Regions from separate parts of the Listeria grayi genome, predicted to be linked through region 1. Evidence: a T-box and tRNA genes for the amino acid it is inferred to sense, from the RefSeq annotation. Region 1 holds a T-box; the other holds one or more tRNA genes.
The links. The T-box of region 1 lies ahead of leuS (leucine--tRNA ligase). A T-box ahead of a tRNA ligase gene usually reads a tRNA of that ligase, here a tRNA-Leu.

Region 1 (6,495 bases):
TCGCTTTTTATTGCAAGAATGAAAAAAACGGTTTGAAATCCACTAGCCTTGATTTCAAACCGTTTTTATTATTGTCGGAACCGATCCGTTGCCTGACGCGATTCGCGAATCTGTTCGATCATTTGGTCATAATGTCTGGAAACATAATGATAATACAAGACATCAATGATAAAGAATTGCGCTTGCTTGGAACTGGTCGCGGTGCTACGGAATTTTGCTTCTGGTGCCCTGGAAGTCTCTAAGAGGAAGTCGGCTTTCGCTTTCAGCTTGCTTGGTCCAAAACGTGTAAGCCCAATAACTGTCAAATTATTTTGCTTCGCCTGTTCGGCCAACTCGATGACCGAAGTGGTCTCGCCGCTGTTGGATACGGCAAAGAACACACCAGACTTTCGGGCAGCGAATGCCATCGCAAGTACATGTTCATCTTGACTAATAACGACTTGTTTACCAGCCCGCAGCCATTTTTGCGCGATGTCTTGTGCGACTAGCCAAGAAGCTCCCACCCCGTAGGTATAGATCGTGTCGGCTTTTTCCAGCTGTTCAGAAACCGTTCGGATTTTCGCTTCGCTGATTTGCCCCGCAGTATCGTTTAGAGTCTGGAAATAATTTGCCAGCAATTTTTGCGAAATACCATCAAAAGATTCATCTTCTTCAAAGTCATAATAACCAGAGGCGACCGGCGAAGACAGCTCGGAGTATAGTTGTCTTTTAAAGTCGGGAAAACTTTTTAATCCCAGCGATTTACAAAAACGGATGATCGCCGCAGCGCTTGTGTCCGCTCGCTTGGCTAATGAGTGGATCGAAGAAGCTGAGGCAAAGGCCGGGTCCTGCAATACCATTTCCGCGACCTTCTTCTCTGATTTAGGCAAATCCTTAAAAAGCGTTTCGATACGATTAAGAATACTTGCTTGGCTCATGTCGATTCTCCATTCTACCTAGGACTTTAATTGGCAACGATATTAACAAGTTTGCTTGGAACGACGATTACTTTACGAATGGTCTTTCCGCTAATAGCCGCCTGCATTTTATCATTTGCTTTCGCGATTCTCTCCAATTCTTCTTTACTGCTGTCTTTTGCTACGTGGACTTTATCTTTGACTTTGCCATTTACTTGCAAGACGATCTCCACTTCGGTTTCTACCAGTTTGCTTTCATCAAAAGTCGGCCATTCGGCATACGCCAAACTTTCCGTATGGCCAAGCAGTTGCCAAAGTTCCTCGGAAACATGTGGTGCGATCGGTGCTAGCAGACGAACGAATCCTTCTACATAGTCTTTTGGCAAATGTGCTTGCTTATAAGCATCATTGATGAAAATCATCAATTGTGAGATCCCTGTATTGAAACGAAGGTTTTCAAAATGTTCGGTCACTACTTTGACGGTTTGATGATAACTCTTTTCTAAATCGTGATTTGGTTCCGCTGTGATCTTGTCACTGATCTCGCCCGCGTCAGTAACAAATAAACGCCATACACGATCCAAGAATTTGCGTGCTCCTTCTAGACCGTTGTCGTTCCAACCGATTGATGCTTCTAGTGGTCCCATGAACATTTCATACAGACGAAGTGTATCTGCACCGTATTTTGCAACAACATCATCAGGATTGACTACATTACCACGCGATTTAGACATTTTTTCATTATTTTCACCGAGGATCATTCCTTGGTTGAATAGTTTTTGGAATGGTTCTTTCGTTGGTACGACACCAATATCGTAAAGGAATTTATGCCAGAAGCGCGCGTAAAGCAAATGTAGCACCGCGTGTTCTGCCCCGCCGATATAGACATCTACTGGCAACCAATGTTCCAATTTCGATTTATCGGCTATGGCTTCTTGATTAGTAGGGTCGATATAGCGAAGGAAATACCAGCTCGAACCAGCCCATTGCGGCATCGTATTCGTTTCACGACGTCCCTTTCTACCATTCTCATCCACCACATTTACCCAGTCTGACAAATTCGCAAGTGGTGATTCTCCAGTTCCGGACGGTTTGATCTCGGTTGTTTTTGGAAGCAATAGCGGTAGCTCTTCTTCCGGAACAAGCGTTGTTTCACCGTCTTCCCAGTGGATAACTGGAATCGGCTCACCCCAGTAGCGTTGACGGCTGAACAGCCAGTCGCGCAAACGATAGGTCGTTTTGCGGGTGCCATGATGATTTTCTTCCAACCAGTCGATCATTTTCGCGATACCAGAAGCTTTATCAAGACCATTTAGAAACTCGGAATTGATAATTTCACCGTCACCGGTAAAAGCAGCTTCTTCGACATTTCCTCCCGCCAAAACAGGACGAATATCCAAAGCAAATTGTTTCGCAAATTTATGGTCACGTTCGTCATGAGCAGGAACAGCCATGATTGCACCAGTTCCGTAATTCATAAGTACATAGTCCGCGATCCAGACTGGAATCGGTTCGCCATTAGCAGGATTGACGGCATATGCGCCTGTGAAAGCACCTGTTTTTTCTTTAGAAAGATCGGTGCGCTCTAGTTCGCTTTTCAGCTCTACTTCTTTTTGATAGGCCGAAACAGCTGCTTGCTGTTCAGGAGTAGTGATTTTCGCGATCAGCGGATGCTCTGGTGAAAGCACTGTGTAAGTTGCTCCAAACAAAGTATCTGGACGAGTAGTAAAGACCGTGAAACTTTCGTCAGTATCTTGAATGTGGAATTCTAATTCGGCACCTTCTGATTTACCGATCCAATTGCGCTGCATGTCTTTGATGTTTTCCGGCCAGTCGACTAATTCCAGATCATCCAATAGACGATCTGCATACGCGGTGATTTTAAGCATCCATTGGCGCATTGGCTTACGATAGACTGGGAAGCCGCCGCGTTCGCTTTTGCCGTCGATAACTTCTTCATTCGCAAGTACGGTTCCCAGAGCCGGACACCAGTTTACTGCCACTTCCGCTTCATAGGCAAGGCCTTTTTCATACAGTTTTTCAAAAATCCATTGCGTCCATTTATAGTATTCCGGATCGGTAGTATTGATCTCACGTTCCCAATCATAGGAGAAACCCAGTGATTTGATCTGGCGTTTAAAAGTAGCAATGTTTTTTTCAGTAAAGATTGCTGGATCATTCCCAGTATCGATCGCATATTGTTCAGCAGGAAGCCCAAATGCATCCCAGCCGATCGGATGAAGAACGTCAAAACCTTGCATCCGCTTCATTCTGGATAGGATATCAGTTGCTGTATACCCCTCTGGATGTCCAACATGAAGTCCTGCTCCTGATGGATAAGGAAACATGTCCAGTGCATAGAACTTCTTGTTCCCATTTTTTTCAGTTGTGCGGAAAGTATGATTTGCTTCCCAATAGTGCTGCCATTTCGGTTCTACTTTTTGATGATTGAATGTCATTTCTAGTCCTCTCTTTCATTTTCTGCATAAAAAAAGCCCTCCATCTCATAGCCTTCCTTCGGCCATGGGACGAGAGACATCTCCCGCGGTACCACCCACATTAGTGTTTTACCACTCAACTTATTTTTCCTTAACGCGGAAAACGGGGCAATGCCCAGCTCCAAGGCAAGTTCATCTTAGTCGATGTTCAGCTTGCACCACCCGCTGACTCTCTTCTCATCCACTTATAAGATTACTACTCCTCTTCAACGCCAATTTATATTACCCCAATTGTAGCTGATTTCACGGAAATTAGCAAGTTTGTGTAAAAATCTATATAAATCTAAAGAAGACTATTACTAGGGGCATGAAGGAAAGTTAATGAGACTGAGAAATAAGCCGAAATAACGAAAGAATCGCTTAAAATCCATTTGCTGTTTTAAGCGATTCTTTTTTGCCGTTATTCTTTATTCCAAGCAAGGAACTGATTTATGCCCCCAAGCTCTTTTAAAAAATAAACACTCTGCAGAAGCGGGGTTTAAGTTTTAACTTCATTTATTTTTTTTCGTCCTTCTCTCCTCGAATAAATCATAAATAATCCCAATGATTATTAAGATAAAGAAAATAGTATTAACAATTAATACTATCAAGCTATCCTGGAAAAGTAATGGTAGAACAATAAATGAAATTATAAATAAAATAATAACTATCCAAGTAGTTTTATTGAATTTCATTCTAACCTCCTACTCAAAATGCTATAGCCGTTAATATTTTTGTGATCCACCATGCTGTAGTTTTTCCAAATCCCATTTTTCTAAGTCCTTTTTGCATATTGCTCTCTACACTACCAGTAAAATGATCGATATATCCTAATAAGGTTTCAAATCCAGCAACTCCTCCAAGCGTCTTTTTAACTTTTTTAGGAATTTTTTTCCATACTGCTCTTAAAGCCTTTACTGCCCATGACATCCTTCCTCTCTGCATAGAATTGCCGTCTTTTAAAACTTTTCCATCTTTATAAGCAACACCATTTTCGAGGGTAATTCCAGTATCTTTAATATTTTTAAGTTCATTGATCTCTTCATCAGTCAGGCCAAGCTCTTTTAATTCGTCATAACTAGGCTGATACCCTACTTCCTCTTTTTCAGAAGTTTGCATTTGTTCTTTTTCAACCGCATATACCCCAATAGAAGGTGTAACAACAGACATACCCATTGCTAAAGCAAGGGATGCGCATACGGACTTAATCCACCTTTTTTTATTCTCTTTTTTCATTTGATAGTCAGCTCCATTTTTGTATAATCTAAGTTGCGCAACTAACAAAATTTTAAAATAATAGAAATAGGATTTCAACATTCTTATCGTGAAAGGTCTATATTTTGTCCTAAACAATAAAAAAACAGTTGTAAAATTATAATTTCTGTATACGGAGTTATATAACTTGTAGGTCATTGTTCCTAGATGCTTGCAATACTGTAGATCTTACAATTCACTCTCGGAACGAATACATTCGGTTATTGGCAATCTATATTTATCTCAAGAATCAACGCAGATTCAAGAAGAATATCACCTCTTTTGTTTTTGGGAAAAGTGAAATCAACTTGCTTTTCTAAACAATGCTTCCTAGAAATGTTCCTTTTCTTTGTCTATTCTATCGACATCTGCCAATAGCGATTTCACAAGAATAATTACGCACTTTATGTTAAAATAAAAACAGTTTGCAAAAGGAGACGAAAAAATTGATGACTACCAATCCCTTCCCATACAGCAAAGACAATAAACGCTACCATACTTGGAATTATTGTCTGCGCGAACATTTCGGTGAAAAGATCTTTAAAGTTTCATTAGACGGCGGTTTTGATTGTCCGAATCGTGACGGTACAGTTGCGAAAGGCGGTTGTACTTTCTGCAGCGTTGCCGGTTCAGGCGATTTTGCGGGCGATCGCGCGCTTGATTTAAAGACACAATTCGCAGTGGTACGCGATCAAATGCATCAAAAATGGAAAAAGGCGAGTTATATCGCTTACTTTCAAGCGTTTACTAATACGCATGCGCCAGTGAGCGAACTGCGAGAAAAATATGAACAAGTCATGAATGAGCCCGGCGTTGTCGGTTTGTCCATCGCCACTCGCCCCGATTGTCTGCCTGATGATGTGGTAGACTATTTGGCAGAATTAAATGAGCGTACTTATCTTTGGATCGAACTCGGCCTTCAGTCCGCTCATGATGAAACCGGGATCTTGATCAATCGGGCTCACGATTATGCGTGTTATTTAGAAGGTGTGCAAAAACTAAAAGCCCGCGGGATCCGTGTTTGCACGCATATCATCAATGGCCTACCAAAAGAAACGCCGGAAATGATGATGGAAACAGCACGTAAGGTCGTGGACAGTGGCGTAGATGGTATCAAGATCCATTTACTTCATCTATTAAAAGGAACACCGATGGTAAAAGATTATCAAAATGGTGATCTGACTTTTCTTTCAAAAGAAGCCTATGTCAGCTTGGTTGCAGATCAGTTGGAGATCCTCCCTCCCGAAATGGTCATTCATCGAATCACTGGAGACGGTGCGGTCGAAGATTTAATCGGACCAATCTGGAGTTTGAGTAAATTTGAAGTATTGAATGCGATCGATGCGGAACTCGTGCAGCGCGGCAGCTATCAAGGCGCTAAATATAAGCAAAAGGTGGAAAGCTGAGATGACATTATTACCCATTCTCCCTTTTGCACATGATCTTTTAAAAAAAGCAATTCGTCCGGGTGGTCAGGTCATTGATGGCACGTGTGGAAATGGCAATGATACCGTTCTGTTAGCCGAATTAGTTGGGGAAAATGGTCAAGTTTTTGCATTCGATATCCAATCGCAGGCGATCGAAGCGACCAGACAGAAATTGACTGAGCAAAATCTGCTGGCTCCCGTTACCTTGATCCAGGATTCGCACGACCAGATATCCGAGCACGTCAAAACACCCATCCAAGCTGCTATCTTCAACCTCGGTTATCTACCAGGCGGCGATAAACAAATCACGACGCGAGCTAGCTCTACAATTAAGAGTGTGGAACAGATTCTAGCGTTGCTCGAACCGAACGGCATTTTGATCATCGTGGTGTATCACGGTCATCCTGAAGGAAAAATCGAAAAAGAACAACTTGAAGCGTT
Region 2 (6,495 bases), 430 kb from region 1:
TTCTAAACCTGCTCGGAGTCCCTCATTCGCAGCTACACCGCCAGCCAGCAGCAATTGTTTGACACCATAATGTTGTACCGCCCGCATGGTTTTCGTTACTAATACTTCTACCACACTTGCTTGGAAACTTGCCGCAAAATCTGCGTTGTTAAGTGTCTCACCACGTTGGCGCATATTATGCACTTGATTGATGAACGCTGATTTTAAACCGCTAAAACTGAAATCATAATTATCTTCCCGAATCATCGCTCTGGGGAAAGGAAAAACAGCTTCGCCTTCCTTTGCTAAACGATCGATCTGCACACCGCCGGGATAAGCCAAGCCAAGTGTCCGAGCTACTTTATCATAGGCTTCGCCGGCTGCATCATCACGTGTTTCACCAATCACGTCAAAGGAATAATCTTCTTTCATCAAAACAAGTTCCGTATGGCCACCACTCACTACCAAGGCAAGCAACGGAAATTTCAAAGCCGCCACCAAACGATTGGCATAGATATGGCCGGCGATATGGTGAACACCGATGAGTGGTTTTTGATGAGCAAATGCTAACGCCTTCGCAGCATTTACCCCGATAAGTAATGCACCGACTAATCCCGGCCCCTCCGTCACAGCGATTGCTGTAACTTCATCGATCGTCACACCTGCTTCTGTCAATGCGGCTTCGATCACAATCGTGATCTGCTCGACATGATGCCGCGATGCGATTTCAGGAACCACGCCGCCAAAACGTTTATGGCTCTCGATCTGCGAGGCGACAATATTTGAAAGGATCTCCGTACCATTTTTCACCACTGCTGCAGCTGTTTCATCACAGCTTGACTCGATTCCTAAAATATACTTGTCTTTTGTCATTATAGATCCACCCACATTACTAGTGCATTTTCGTGATTGTCCGGATAATAATTCTTACGGATCGCTCCGGGTTCGAAATGCAACTTTTTATATAAATTTTGTGCTTTCTGATTACTCACGCGAACTTCTAACGTCATGTGTGTGACACCAGCCTTTTCCGCCTGCTGCATCAATTCCCGCAGCAACAGCTCGCCATAATGATTGCCTTGCTGTTCGGGATGAATCGCAATATTGGTGATGTGCCCTTCATCTAAGATCAGCCAGATCCCCGCATAGCCGATAATGACCGCGTCTAATTCGATGACGATATAAGCCGCAAATTCATTCAATACCAGTTCATTGCGAAAAGCCGTTTCCGTCCATGGCGAAGTAAATGCCGCTTTTTCAACACGTAAAATACCGGGTAAATCTTCCAGTTCCGCATTACGCAGAACTACTTTTCCCGACTCGTTCACTTGTTTTCCCTCGCTTCCAGCCACTTGCTTTCCGCCTCCGCAAGCTTCAAATAGGTTGGCACAAACTGCGTGGCATTCTCGCCAGCTTCATTCAAAGCGAGTTTTACTAATGTACTAGCTCGTGCAAAGTTCAAATCGACCGATGCAAAAATCGCCCGATCACCCAGCCGCTCGCTGATACGTTCCTTTAAAACAGGAGAAATGTCCCCAGCGATGATCGCCCGGTCCGAGATGTGAGCAAGCAGTTCCTCCAAAGCGATATGCTGATCGGAAAATACACTCTTCCCTTGCTGATAAACCGCTCCATATACATTTCCGCGCCGTGCATCGATCAATGGCACTACTGGCTCCGTGGCGAAGGAAAAATTACCTGCAATCGCAGCTAATGACGAAATGCCCACGATAGGGATCTGCCGGTCCCAAGCAAGTGTCTTCGCAACTGTCACTCCGATCCGAAGCCCTGTATACGATCCCGGACCACTCGAAACAGCAATTTTCTCCAAGTCAGCAACCGCAATGCCACATTCTTCCAATAACTGTTCAATCGCCGGCATCAGCCGAACACTGTGATTTTTCTTTAAATTGGTCGTGAGCTCGCCTAATATTCCCGACGCATTCCCAACCGCGACACTCATCGTATCCGTTGCTGTATCGATTCCTAAAATCATTTCATCACCTCCGCACATAACGCCTCATAGCGGTTCCCCACCGGATTCAGAACAATATCGCGCACCTCATCGCTCACCCGCGTGATCGTTATTTCCAAATAATCAGGAGGTAGAATGTCACGAATAAAGTGCGCCCATTCCACGACAGCAACACCGTCGCCCTCGATATATTCCTCGATCCCCAGGTCATCGCTGCCAGCTTCTTCCAGCCGATAAACGTCCAAATGATATAGGGGCAGTTTCCCCGATCGGTATTCCCGTAATATCGTAAACGTCGGACTTTTGACCATTTGGCTGATACCAAGACCTTCTGCAAGACCTTTTGTAAATGTCGTCTTCCCCGCGCCAAGATCACCTTCCAGCAAGATCAGATCCTGCCGCTTTAAATGTCCAGCTATTTTTTCCGCAAACTGGATCGTTTCCAGCGCGTTTTTCGTCTGTACACAATACTCCATTTCGTCACCTATCTCAATTTATTCTGTCATTATCATATCATATAATAATCAAAAACAATATCGCCGCTACTTCATCATCAGCTTACTTTCCCAGCCACAATCCAAACAAGACCGCTGCTAGTCCGCCGCCATAAGTAAGAAGTGCATAACTCACCATATTCCCTATTTTCCGATTGCGGAACAGTTCCACTAGATCGACTTGAAACGTTGAAAATGTCGTAAAACCCGCGATGATCCCCGTTCCGATAAACAACCGCCAATGTGCTGGGACTGCTATCGCCGTCAAATAGCCTAGCAACGTCGCACCGATCATATTGATCAAAAACGTTCCCAAGGGAAAAGCAAACCGCCAGTTCGCCTTAACAAGCAACGATAAGACATAGCGCCCGACCGCCCCGATACTGCTTCCTGCTGCCACCACTAAAAAGTTAATCCACATGGAGCGTCCTCCTTCTCTGCAACCGTGCACTTATTGAAAAACCATAAAACGCCAGCACTAGTCCCGCAACAGCGCTGATGATCCCATAAGTCATTGCTAACCCCACATGACCTGCCTCAAGCAGCTGGATCGTTTCCATGCTAAATGTAGAAAACGTCGTAAACGTTCCGATAAATCCTGTTCCGATCCCGGAAATAAACGCCTGCGAAAATATTTTTCGCGATTGCAGATAAGAAACCGCAAACCCCAATAAAAAGCTGCCAACCAGATTAACGATCAGCGTATGCCACGGAAATAGCCCGTCAGGAACGATAACACTCACCCCATACCGCGCCATGCCACCTAAAGCACCAAAAAAAAGAATATATCCATAATAATACATCTATGCCAACCACTTTTCGTTATTATTTATTCGTTTATTATAGCACGAGAGATATCATTATTGCGGATTATTTTAGTAGAAATCCAGCTTGACAATTCTTATCGAAGCTAGTTATAATAACGTTACGCGTGAGTTTCACGCACTAAAACAACGCGGTCGTGGCGGAATCGGCAGACGCGCTAGGTTGAGGGCCTAGTGGGGTAAAACCCGTGGAGGTTCAAGTCCTCTCGGCCGTATATAAAGTATGAAAACTCTTAGAGGTTCTAGGGGTTTTTCTTTTTTTCTTCTCCTTGTAAGTAGGTAGGCATAATTGGTAACTAGCCTAGTGGGTTACTGTTAGTAGGAATAAAAAGTATTTTTAATAAAAATGTGAGATATAATGATAACTTCCTTATCGAGAATTTTATCAGAATCAATTCAAAGAGACTTGGAAGATATTGTTATATATTATAAACAAAGGGTTAAACAGAAACTAAACTCCTATGCTTCTGCAAGTTCTCCTACATAGTTGGCTCACCTATTGCAAGCTTCTTTACTAAAGCGTATAAGTACTCAAACTCCCCTCAATGTGTATCTTGTATTTCAGTATTCCTCTATCTGTGTAGATGTTTTGGCTGGATAAATTGAAAATTTCTTCCATGTTATCCCTCTCCTATCGTCTTATTACCTTTATTTAACGAACGAACGTTCTTGTTATCAATAGGTATTTAGGCACAAAAAAAGCCCTGCCAATTAAGGCAAGGCTACAAAATATTCTTTTACTTATTTTTATTTCTCTCTGCGTCTATCCATTCCATAAAAATGTCAGATGAGTGTTTATCGTCAGTATTAGAATAAACTGGTTCATATTGGTAATCTGATTTTAAGGAATTAGCTTTCACATCATAAGTCAATCGCATTTCGGTCGGAATTGGACGGTCGTATTCTTTGCATGCAGAAATTATGCGGTCAAGTTCTTTTATCCCCGCATTCAGTATAGAAAAAACTTCTTTCTTATTAAAATTTTTCTTATTTCCTAACACCTCATTTACCTTACTAATAGTAACTATTTTTCCCTTTATTTGATAAAAAACATTAAATGTCAATGCACTTTCTTCATAAGACACGTAAATAAATACCTTTTCTGCTTGTGATTCTACATAGTCAAGCCCTAAAGAAATCATATCTGCTTGAATCTCCATAAATACATCTTCAAATACTTTTGCCATTTTAAATTCCTCCTAGTTGCGTATAATTTTTTTATAAGCGTTCCCGTCTATTTCATATTCTACCTCAAAAGATTTTGGTCGTAGAGAGCCTTCCTCATAATGTATTTTTATATCCACCGATACTTTTTTTCCTTCTTTGATTGCTTTAGCCCATGTATCTTCTAAATTTTTATAATGTTTTAAATTCACTTTCTTTGCTTGTGATACCAAGTTATCCAAGTCCCCCGAACCACCAAACCTATCGGCTACTAAATGCCCTGCATGGTCTCCTTCTTGCTTATCGGGTGTTTTTGGGTTATGTGGCTTCCGTCCTTCGTGGATTTTAAGTTGTAAATCATCTGCATACGCATGGACGATAGCGCCGTTTGAATCGGATGATAAAATACGTCAAAAATGTTGGTTGCCGTTACTTTCATGCCTACTCCAATTTATTTATTATACTACAATCTCAAGTGAGAATTTAAATCATTTTCCCACTATAAAACAAAAACCCCCAATACTACTTAAAGTACTGGGGTTACTTGATAGCGCCATGACCTTAACGGGCACAGGATTTTGAGGACTGTAAACACCGAAAATGGGTGGTGCTAGCTAGATATATAAAAATATCCTAACCGTTACTAAACACTATCTTTCTATATTTAAAACAGCCTAAACTGGTCTGTTTTTGGTCAATAAACTTTATTGAAATCCGGCTTATTTCACAATCTTCATAAATTCATCAAAGCTATTTGCTACATGATAAAATACAGGTTTCCAATCATCCGATCTTTCATGATCCCATACAACGACTGTAGGATTATCTCCACCTTTTCGAAAATCTAAACAAAGGAAATTTCCTGCAAAAAGGACTGCTATTGGAACAACAGCATTACCTAGTTCATCTGCATGTTCCTCGTCCGTCAATCGTTCTTCGATTTGCGCTAAAACCACGTTTATATCATATACTCCCAGCTCTATTTCCTTTGGGTTAGGTACTTGGCATAACAACCTATCAATGACATATTCATGATTATTTTCTGCTAGGAATACCCCTCTATAATCTTTAGGAGAACAACCATTGTATTCTTTTATTAATTCCCTATATTTTTCAGGAAATGTCACTCTTAAAAACGCCTCATTTTCATTAATTAGTTCATCTGTAGGCAATGGTAAAATTACACTAGTATTATCAAATTCCATTCTTTTATGCTCCTTTTATTTTAACGTTTGCTGTCCGCCCACATGCCTGCACTTCTTCCACCATCATGGGTAGTCACGTTGTGTATGCCGAATTCTACTAACTCCATTTTCCCCGGTGTTTCTGTATGATGCCATGTAGTTTTTTCCACTACGCCACCAATTTGCTCATTCAGCCATTTAAATTGTATATAGTCGGACTTAACCCACAGTTCTTTTGGTAAATATACTGTCTTACATACAACTCCAGCATCTTTAAATTGAGCAATTCGTTTGCTGTCAATTTTTTCGATTTTTATTTTAGGTATATAGCCTAACTCTTCTGATCTTTGCTTTATAACTATACGCTTACTCTTTGGTATAATTGCTCCACCTAGAACATCATTTTTCCAATCCCAAGTATTATTACTCTTAACATTACCAGCATACACAGCCGCATACTCATCCAAAACCTCATCAAACGTCTTCGTTCCTGCAATAAATTCATTGATTTTCTTCGTATTCGGCTCCGGGATTTTCTTCGTTTTGTTTCTTTTAAAGAAATCCTTCGCACTCTTGATCGAGCCAAACTTTTTCAATCTCGCAAGTCGATTTATCCCACCTGCTACCCCGATAACACCCATCACGCCTGTTACGACATTGGTATAACCATAAGCGTCTCCATATTCATAGGGTTCGAGCATGCTTTGATACGCCACTAACTTTGTTGTTTCTAGTGGATCGGCTAGAAAAGAAGTCGCTAAACTCCCTAATCCCTTTACTGTTTGAACAGGGTGGAAAAATGGTGCTATAAAACTGGTTGCTGTTACTTTCATGCCTGCCCCGATTTGCCTTGCTTTGTTTCGATCATAATTCCG

Region 2: it has a tRNA-Leu gene. The T-box ahead of leuS (leucine--tRNA ligase) is inferred to sense a tRNA for this amino acid. The anticodon was not compared.

Annotation. Positions count from the first base shown of each region.
Region 1 is NZ_LR134483.1:1,223,120-1,229,614, reverse strand. Features, by position in the region: gene EL241_RS05955 (MupG family TIM beta-alpha barrel fold protein) at 1-22, shown strand, start outside; gene EL241_RS05950 (MurR/RpiR family transcriptional regulator) at 69-917, opposite strand; gene leuS (leucine--tRNA ligase) at 944-3,355, opposite strand; T-box leader at 3,418-3,613, opposite strand; gene EL241_RS05940 (hypothetical protein) at 4,082-4,609, opposite strand; gene EL241_RS05935 (tRNA modification radical SAM protein MnmL/YtqA) at 5,074-6,033, shown strand; gene EL241_RS05930 (tRNA 5-(aminomethyl)-2-thiouridylate-methyltransferase MnmM) at 6,035-6,495, shown strand, end outside.
Region 2 is NZ_LR134483.1:790,621-797,115, reverse strand. Features, by position in the region: gene tsaD (tRNA (adenosine(37)-N6)-threonylcarbamoyltransferase complex transferase subunit TsaD) at 1-852, opposite strand, end outside; gene rimI (ribosomal protein S18-alanine N-acetyltransferase) at 852-1,331, opposite strand; gene tsaB (tRNA (adenosine(37)-N6)-threonylcarbamoyltransferase complex dimerization subunit type 1 TsaB) at 1,304-1,975, opposite strand; gene tsaE (tRNA (adenosine(37)-N6)-threonylcarbamoyltransferase complex ATPase subunit type 1 TsaE) at 1,972-2,430, opposite strand; gene crcB (fluoride efflux transporter CrcB) at 2,513-2,869, opposite strand; gene EL241_RS03750 (fluoride efflux transporter FluC) at 2,859-3,251, opposite strand; tRNA gene EL241_RS03745 (tRNA-Leu) at 3,404-3,487, shown strand; gene EL241_RS03740 (hypothetical protein) at 4,010-4,459, opposite strand; gene EL241_RS03735 (DNA/RNA non-specific endonuclease) at 4,472-4,843, opposite strand; gene EL241_RS03730 (SMI1/KNR4 family protein) at 5,156-5,641, opposite strand; gene EL241_RS13780 (HNH endonuclease signature motif containing protein) at 5,662-6,495, opposite strand, start outside.